DNA from 2 places in the Streptomyces sp. NPDC052023 genome. Region 1 is predicted to be linked to the other one. Evidence: riboswitches for the same ligand, from Rfam matches in the RefSeq annotation. Region 1 holds a riboswitch; the other holds the start of a gene.
The links. Region 1 has a riboswitch for glycine ahead of gcvT (glycine cleavage system aminomethyltransferase GcvT). Riboswitches for the same ligand answer to the same signal wherever they lie in the genome.

Region 1 (4,205 bases):
CGTGACCACCGGGTCCTGGGTCACGTCCATCAGGACCAGGTTGACGGGCCACTTCACCGGGACCCTGCCCAGGGCGCGGCCGAGCGCGTCCAGGGGGGCGGCGCGCAGATCGCCCTCCCACCCGGAGAGTTCGACGCCCACGAACATCACCGGGTCCCCCGTCTCGATCGCCGCCAGGCAGCGGCGGGCCGTGGTGACGACACCGATCGCCTCGAACTCCGCGGACGCCGCCGTGAGGAAGCCGACCGGGTCGTCCTGCCAGTCCGGCTCGAAGAGGCGGACCCGGCCGCCGCTCGCCGGTCCGTCCAGCGGGGTGCGCCCCGCGCGGCCGAGTTCGGCGACCGCCGCCGGCGGCAGCGGGACGCCGACCACGCCACCGGGGTTCACCACGATGCCCGCCTGCGGGGGCAGGCCGCGGGCGAACTCCACGGCGGGGGCGACGGTGAACGACATGTGGGAGCCGGCGACCTGACGCAACTGTTCCTCGGAGCTGAAGACCGGGACGTAGGCCTGGCCGTCGATCTCCGTGCACGGCAGGTCCAGGGTGCCGCTGTCCGGTCCGCCGCCGCCGGGCAGCGGGACCCAGACGAAGCTGCGGCCGAGCACCTCCACGATCCGGCCGCCGGCCGACGGGACGCCGAGGGACGCCGAGAGCACCTCCTCCAGCTCGTTGCCGGGCCATCCGCCGTGCGGATGCGGGTGCGCCTGCGCCGGAAAGTCCCCCGGGAAGTCCATCTGCCTACCGCCTGCTCCGTACCAGTGCTGCCGGCTGAAAAGGCTAACCCGCCGCCCCGTCAGCCGGTGAAGCCGATCCGGCGCAGCGCGTTCGCCGCCGCCCGGTCGAGCAGGATCGCGGCGCCGCAGCCGCGGGGCAGATCACCACGCTCACAGCGGCGCAGCAGGCGGGCGGCGGCGGCGCGGTGGCGCAGGAACGCGTACCGCGAGACGCCGCGGCCGCGCTCGCGCTGGCCGGCCAGGGCCTGCTCCGCGGTGACGTCGAGCAGCAGCAGATGCAGGGTGCCGCCCCGGCGGCGGGCCTCACGGGCCAGCCAGGCGCGCACCCACGCCTGCGTGCCGCAGTCGTGGACGACGACGCCCTCTCCGGTGCGCAGGGCGCGGCGCAGTCCGGCGTAGTGGGCGAGGCGCACGAGCGGGCGGTACACCGCGTACGGCAGCCAGTGGGGCGTCCGGCCGTCCCAGCGGTCGCGGGTGTCCTGGGAGTCGATGCGCCGGTCGCGGACCGCCCGCCGCATGAGGGTGGACTTGCCGCTGCCGGGCAGGCCGGTGATCACGACGAGGTCGCGGGGCCCGAAGAGCAAGGCGTGCGGGCTGCGGCCCGCCCGGGCGCGCAGGTCGCGGACCACGGGGAACGGCAGCGGGCCGCACGCCTCCCGGGCCGGGACGGTCGGCTGCTCGGGCACTGCGAGGCCCGCGGTGGCCGCGTAGGCCGTGGTCCTGTTCACCGTGATCGTCCTCCCCTGGGGCGGTTCACGAGTTCCCGTCCCCGTCGAGTGTAAAGAGAAGGTAATACGCGGCGTCTCGCATTTCCGTCCGCTTCCCGCAACAAGCCTGCTACAACACACTGTGCCCGATCGTGGACGCTGTGTGCCCCCACGGAAAGGTCCCCCTGCCGCGCGCGGAAGATGCGTGCAATGATGTGCGCGCCAACTGCATACCGGCCGCTTGAATCCGCGCGGGAGAGTTCCCAGGCACGCCGTGCCCGGGGCGCCGAAGGAGCAAGTCCCTCCCTTGAATCTCTCAGGCCCCGTTACCGCGCGGGCGAGGCACATCTGAAAAGCGGGCCGCTGCCGCAGTGGCTCCACCCAAGGTGCAAGCCATGGTTCCCCTCTCTACGGGTGGTCATGGCGAACCTCTCAGGTTCCGATGACAGATGGGGAGGAACGACCTCGCCGTCATGCCTTGGGAGACCGACCGATGAGCAGTACCGCACTCCGTCGTACCGCGCTCGATGCGCTGCATCGCTCGCTGGGCGCGACCATGACCGACTTCGCCGGCTGGGACATGCCCCTGCGCTACGGCTCCGAGCGCGACGAGCACCTCGCGGTGCGCACCAGGGCCGGGCTGTTCGACCTCTCGCACATGGGCGAGATCACCGTCACCGGCCCCCAGGCCGCACAGCTGCTGAACCACGCGCTGGTCGGCAACATCGCCTCCGTCGGCGTCGGCCGCGCCCGCTACACCATGATCTGCCGGACGGACGGCGGCATCCTCGACGACCTGATCGTCTACCGGCTCGCCGAGACCGAGTACATGGTCGTGGCCAACGCGGGCAACGCCCAGATCGTCCTGGACGCGCTCACCGAGCGCGCGGAAGGGTTCGACGCCGCCGTCCGCGACGACCGCGACGCCTACGCCCTGCTCGCCGTCCAGGGCCCCGAGTCCCCCGGCATCCTCAAGCAGCTGACCGACGCCGACCTCGACGGGCTGAAGTACTACGCCGGGCTGCCGGGCACCGTCGCGGGCGTCCCGGCGCTGATCGCGCGCACCGGCTACACCGGCGAGGACGGCTTCGAGCTGTTCGTGAAGCCGGAGCACGCCGTCGCCCTGTGGGAGGCGCTGACCGAGGCGGGCGCGGGCGCCGGCCTGATCCCCTGCGGTCTGTCGTGCCGGGACACGCTGCGCCTGGAGGCCGGCATGCCGCTGTACGGGCACGAGCTGACCACCTCCCTCACCCCCTTCGACGCCGGGCTCGGCCGCGTGGTGAAGTTCGAGAAGGAGGGCGACTTCGTCGGGCGCGAGGCGCTCACCGAGGCCGCCGCCCGCGCGGAGGCCAGCCCGCCGCGCGTCCTGGTCGGCCTGGTCGCCGAGGGCCGCCGGGTGCCGCGCGCCGGGTACCCCGTGGTCGCCGGCGGCGAGGTGATCGGCGAGGTCACCTCCGGCGCCCCCTCCCCCACCCTGGGCAAGCCCATCGCGATGGCGTACGTCGACGCCGCGCACGCGGCTCCGGGCACGCCGGGAGTCGGCGTGGACATCCGGGGCACCCACGAGCCGTACGAGGTCGTGGCGCTGCCCTTCTACAAGCGACAGAAGTAGACACTGGGCTCGGGTCCACGTGACCCGTCGCACATCCGGCCTGCTCACAGGCACCGCCAGCAGTCCCCCACTCACCAGCACTCCCGCGCGTACAGGAGAATCCCAGCCATGAGCAACCCCCAGCAGCTGCGCTACAGCAAGGAGCACGAGTGGCTGTCGGCCGCCGAGGACGGCGTCTCGACGGTCGGCATCACCGAGTTCGCGGCGAACGCGCTCGGTGACGTCGTCTACGCCCAGCTCCCCGAGGTGGGCTCCCAGGTGACCGCGGGCGAGACCTGCGGCGAGCTGGAGTCGACCAAGTCGGTCAGCGACCTGTACTCCCCGGTCGACGGTGAGATCACCGAGATCAACCAGGACGTGGTGGACGACCCGTCGCTGGTGAACTCGGCCCCCTTCGAGGGCGGCTGGCTGTTCAAGGTGCGGATCGCGGAGGAGCCCGCCGACCTGCTCTCCGCCGACGAGTACGCCGCCCACACCGCCGGCTGAGGAGTCGTAGCCACATGTCCGTCCTGAACACCCCCCTGCACGAGTACGACCCGGCCGTCGCGGCCGCCGTCGACGCGGAGCTGGACCGTCAGCAGTCCACCCTCGAGATGATCGCCTCGGAGAACTTCGCCCCGGTCGCGGTCATGGAGGCGCAGGGCTCGGTCCTGACCAACAAGTACGCCGAGGGCTACCCCGGCCGTCGCTACTACGGCGGCTGCGAGCACGTCGACGTGATCGAGCAGATCGCGATCGACCGCGTCAAGGAGCTGTACGGCGCCGAGCACGCCAACGTGCAGCCGCACTCCGGCGCACAGGCCAACGCGGCCACCATGCACGCGCTGCTCAAGCCCGGTGACACGATCATGGGTCTGAACCTCGCCCACGGCGGGCACCTGACCCACGGCATGAAGATCAACTTCTCCGGCAAGCTGTACGACGTGGTCGCCTACCACGTCGGCGAGGACGGCCTGGTCGACATGGACGAGGTCGAGCGCCTCGCCAAGGAGAAGCAGCCGAAGCTGATCGTGGCCGGCTGGTCGGCGTACCCCCGGCAGCTGGACTTCGCCGCCTTCCGGCGCATCGCCGACGAGGTCGGCGCGTACCTCATGGTCGACATGGCCCACTTCGCCGGCCTGGTCGCCGCCGGGCTGCACCCCAACCCGGTG
Region 2 (4,205 bases), on a different contig from region 1:
ACCCCACGGCGCCGCCGAGATCGGCCCGACCCCGGTCTCCGGCCCGGCCGCCGGCTGCAGGGGGTGGTTCGGCAGATACGGCGCCAGGTGCGACCGTACGGCCACGGGACCGACGCCCGGCCCACCGCCGCCGTGCGGGATGCAGAACGTCTTGTGCAGGTTGAGGTGGGACACATCGCCGCCGAAGTGCCCCGGCTTCGCGAGCCCGACGAGCGCGTTGAGGTTGGCCCCGTCGACGTAGACCTGGCCACCGGCGTCGTGCACCTGGGCGCAGATGTCCGCGACGTGCTCCTCGAACACACCGTGCGTGGACGGGTACGTGATCATCAGCACCGACAGCTCGTCGCGGTACTGCTCGATCTTCGCACGCAGGTCCTGGACGTCGATCTCGCCGTCCTCGGCGGTCTTGACGACGACGACCTTCATCCCGGCCATGACGGCACTGGCGGCGTTCGTACCGTGCGCCGACGACGGGATCAGGCACACGGTGCGCTGCTCGTCGCCGTTCGCCCGGTGGTACCCGCGCACGGCGAGCAGCCCTGCCAGCTCACCCTGCGACCCGGCGTTCGGCTGCAGAGAGACCTTGTCGTACCCGGTGACCTCGGCGAGGCGATCCTCCAGCTCGTGGATGAGCGTCAGGTATCCCTCCGCCTGCTCGGCCGGCGCGAAGGGGTGCATCTGCCCGAACTCCGGCCAGGTGACCGGTTCCATCTCCGTGGTCGCGTTGAGCTTCATGGTGCAGGAACCCAGCGGGATCATGCCCCGGTCGAGTGCGTAGTCGCGGTCGGCGAGCCGGCGCAGGTAACGCAGCATCGCGGTCTCGGAGCGGTGCTGCTGGAAGACCGGGTGCCCGAGGTACGCGTCGGTGCGCAGCAGCCCGGCGGGCAGCGCGTCCTCCGTGACGCCGTCGAGTGCCTCGATGTCCCCCTCGACACCGAACGCGGCCCACACGGCCTCCAGTCGGTCCCGCGTGGTGGTCTCGTCGCAGGCGATGGAGACGTGGTCGGCGTCGATCCGCCACAGGTTGACACCGTTCTCGCGCGCGGCGGCGGTGACCTCGGCCGCCCGCCCCGGCACCCGCGCGGTGACGGTGTCGAAGTAGGCGCCGTGCACGATCTCGACACCGCCGTCACGAAGGCCCGCGGCGAGGATCGCTGCGTACCGGTGGGTGCGCCGCGCGATGCTCTTCAGGCCCTCGGGCCCGTGGTAGACGGCGTACATCCCGGCCATCACGGCGAGCAGCACCTGCGCGGTGCAGATGTTGCTGGTCGCCTTCTCACGGCGGATGTGCTGTTCACGCGTCTGGAGCGCCAGCCGGTAGGCCTTGTTCCCGTCGGCGTCGACGGAGACGCCCACGAGCCGCCCCGGCAGGCTGCGCGCGAACTTCTCCTGCACCGCCATGTAGCCGGCGTGCGGCCCGCCGAAGCCCATCGGCACACCGAAGCGCTGCGTCGTACCGACGGCGATGTCCGCGCCCAGCTCACCGGGGGACTTCAGCAGCGTCAGCGCCAGCAGGTCGGCGGCCACGGTGACCAGCGCGCCCAGCTCGTGCGCCTGGTCGATGACCGGCTTGATGTCGCGCACGGCTCCGGAGGCGCCCGGGTACTGGATCAGCACGCCGTTGATCTCACGCCCGGCGATCTCGGCCGGAATGCCCTCACTGAGGTCGGCGACGACGACCTCGACGCCGGCTGGCTCGGCGCGGCCCTGGATCACGGCGACGGTCTGCGGCAGCGCGTCCGCGTCGACCAGGAACAGACCCTTCTTGTTCTTGCCCATGCGCCGGGAGAGCGCCATCGCCTCGGCCGCGGCCGTGCCCTCGTCGAGCAGCGAGGCGCCGGAGGTGGGCAGCCCGGTGAGGTCGGCGACGACGGTCTGGAAGTTCAGCAGCGCCTCCAGCCGGCCCTGCGAGATCTCCGGCTGGTACGGCGTGTACGCCGTGTACCAGGCGGGGTTCTCCATGACGTTGCGCAGGACGACCGGCGGGGTGAACGTCCCGTAGTAGCCGAGCCCGATCATGGAGCCCAGCACCTGGTTGCGGTCGGCGAGGGAGCGCAGCTCGCGCAGCACCTCGGCCTCGGTGCGGGCGCCCGGCAGGTCCAGGGCGTCGGCGTTCTTGATCACATCCGGTACCGCGGCGGCGGTGAGCTCGTCGAGCGAGCCGTAGCCGACCTGCGCGAGCATCTTGGCCCGCGCCTCCTGGTCGGGCCCGATGTGGCGCTGCTCGAAGGGGATGCCCTGTTCGAGCTCGGTGAGCGGAATGCGCTGGGCGGTCATTGCGGAGGCCTCCTGGTCTGACGCGACCTTCGAGGGACACCACGGCAGAGGTGCCCCGACGGCCTCCCCCTCTGTCATCACAACCTGAGAGCTTCACCGGCCGCCCGCGGACGTCCGGCTTGCACCGTCGGTGAGGGCGGAAGCCGTGACGCCCGCCCTGCTTTCCAGAGTGACCTCGTCCGTGCGGTACGTGGGCCTGAGAGATTCCGGGGAGGATTTGCTCCTTCGGCGCCTCCGGTCGTCTCCGGAGGACTCTCCCGCACGGGGTCAGCAGCCTTTGCCAGACTACCAGCGAGGTCAACGCCCGGGCGTTCGAGTGGCCGCGTTCCGCATTGTGCTCTTTCGTAGTGCTTACGGATGAGGTGCGAGCGAGTGGAGGGCCCGGTGCAGACCGATATCGATCCGCGCAACCTGATCGGCCGCAAGGCGTTCGACCGCCACGGCACCAAGATCGGCACCATCGACGAGGTCTACCTCGACGACGCAACCGGTGTACCGGAGTGGGCCGCCATACGGACCGGCCTGTTCAGCAGGGACGCCTTCGTCCCGCTGGAGCCGAGCGAGCTGATCGACGGCACTCTGCACGTCCCCTTCGACCGCACCCTGATCAAGGACGCCCCCGACTTCGGGGTCGGCCGGCACCTCTCCCCGGAGCAGGAACTCCAGCTCTACCACCACTACGGCCTCGACGTGGCCGCTCCCCCCGCGCTCCCGGACCGCGACTTCGGCAAGCTGGCGGGCTCGGAGGAGGCCTGACCCGGCGGGCTCAGCCCTGGAGCTCGGGTCTTCGCGCCACCAGCGGCAGCGGATCCGCGGGCTCCAGCGCGGGGTCGTCGACCCGGAAGGTCCGCACGCGCCCCGGCTCCGACTCGGGCGTCTCGAACCGCACGGTCACCCTCCCCAGCCCACTGCCCTGCACCCATCCGTGCCCGTACTCGGTGTGCCGCACATCGTGGCCGGCGGCCCACCGGCGCTCGGCGGGGCCGGTCTCCGCCCGCTCGGGCTCATCGGTCACGTCCTCCCCGGGCCCTTCGTCCCGCTCCCCCGCCGCCTGCGCGAACAGATCCTCCTGCGTGTAGTCGGCCAGCCCGCTGACCCCCACGCCCAGCAGCCGCACGCCCCCTGTCGTGTCCACGTAGTCCAGCAGCCGGGCCGCCGCCTCCCGCACCACCGCCGGGTCGTCCGTCGGCCCCCGCAGCGTCTCGGACCGGGTCAGCGTCGAGAAGTCGTACCGCCGCACCTTCAGGACGATCGTCCGCCCCGACAGTCCGGCACCGCGCAGCCGCCGCACGCACCGGTCCGCGAGGCGCTGCACCTCCAGCCCGACGCGGACCCGGTCGTGGATGTCCACGTCGTAGGTGTCCTCGACCGACACGGACTTCGCCTCCCGCTCGGCGACCACCGGCCGGTCGTCGTGGGCCAGCGCCATGGCGTACAGGGCGTGCCCATGGGCCTTCCCCAGCAGCCGTACGAGCTCGTCCTCGCCCGCCTCGGCGATCTCGTCGACCGTCGTGATCCCCGCCCGCCGCAGATGATCGCCGGTCGCGGGCCCCACTCCCGGCAGCGTCCGCACCGGCATCGGCCCCAGCAGCGCCCGCTCGGTGCCGGGCTCGATCAGCACCAGACCGTCCGGCTTCGCCTCCTCGGAGGCGATCTTCGCGAGCATCTTGGAGGCGGCGAGCCCTACGGACCCGGTCAGGCCGGTGACCGCCCGGATGTCGGCCCGCAGCCTGACACCGGCCAGCCGCGCTGACTCCCGGTCCCACGCCGCCCCACCGGCCTCCAGGTCGACGAAGGCCTCGTCCAGGCTCAGCGGCTCCACCAGCGGCGACAGCTCGCGCAGCAGGGCCATCACCTGCTCACTGATCGTCCGGTACAACCCGAAGCGGGGGACAAGGTACGCGGCGTTCGGCGCCAGCCGGCGCGCC

Region 2: another riboswitch for glycine. It lies ahead of gcvP (aminomethyl-transferring glycine dehydrogenase); the one in region 1 lies ahead of gcvT (glycine cleavage system aminomethyltransferase GcvT).

Annotation. Positions count from the first base shown of each region.
Region 1 covers NZ_JBIUBW010000010.1:46,653-50,857, reverse strand. Annotated here, with positions in the region: gene ACIHCM_RS20920 (enhanced serine sensitivity protein SseB) at 1-735, opposite strand, end outside; gene ACIHCM_RS20915 (AAA family ATPase) at 795-1,463, opposite strand; glycine riboswitch at 1,685-1,784, shown strand; gene gcvT (glycine cleavage system aminomethyltransferase GcvT) at 1,936-3,054, shown strand; gene gcvH (glycine cleavage system protein GcvH) at 3,163-3,540, shown strand; gene glyA (serine hydroxymethyltransferase) at 3,555-4,205, shown strand, end outside.
Region 2 covers NZ_JBIUBW010000005.1:9,667-13,871, reverse strand. Annotated here, with positions in the region: gene gcvP (aminomethyl-transferring glycine dehydrogenase) at 1-2,277, opposite strand, end outside; glycine riboswitch at 2,452-2,547, opposite strand; gene ACIHCM_RS12645 (PRC-barrel domain-containing protein) at 2,662-3,033, shown strand; partial or broken gene ACIHCM_RS12640 (DNA polymerase IV) at 2,955-4,205, opposite strand, start outside.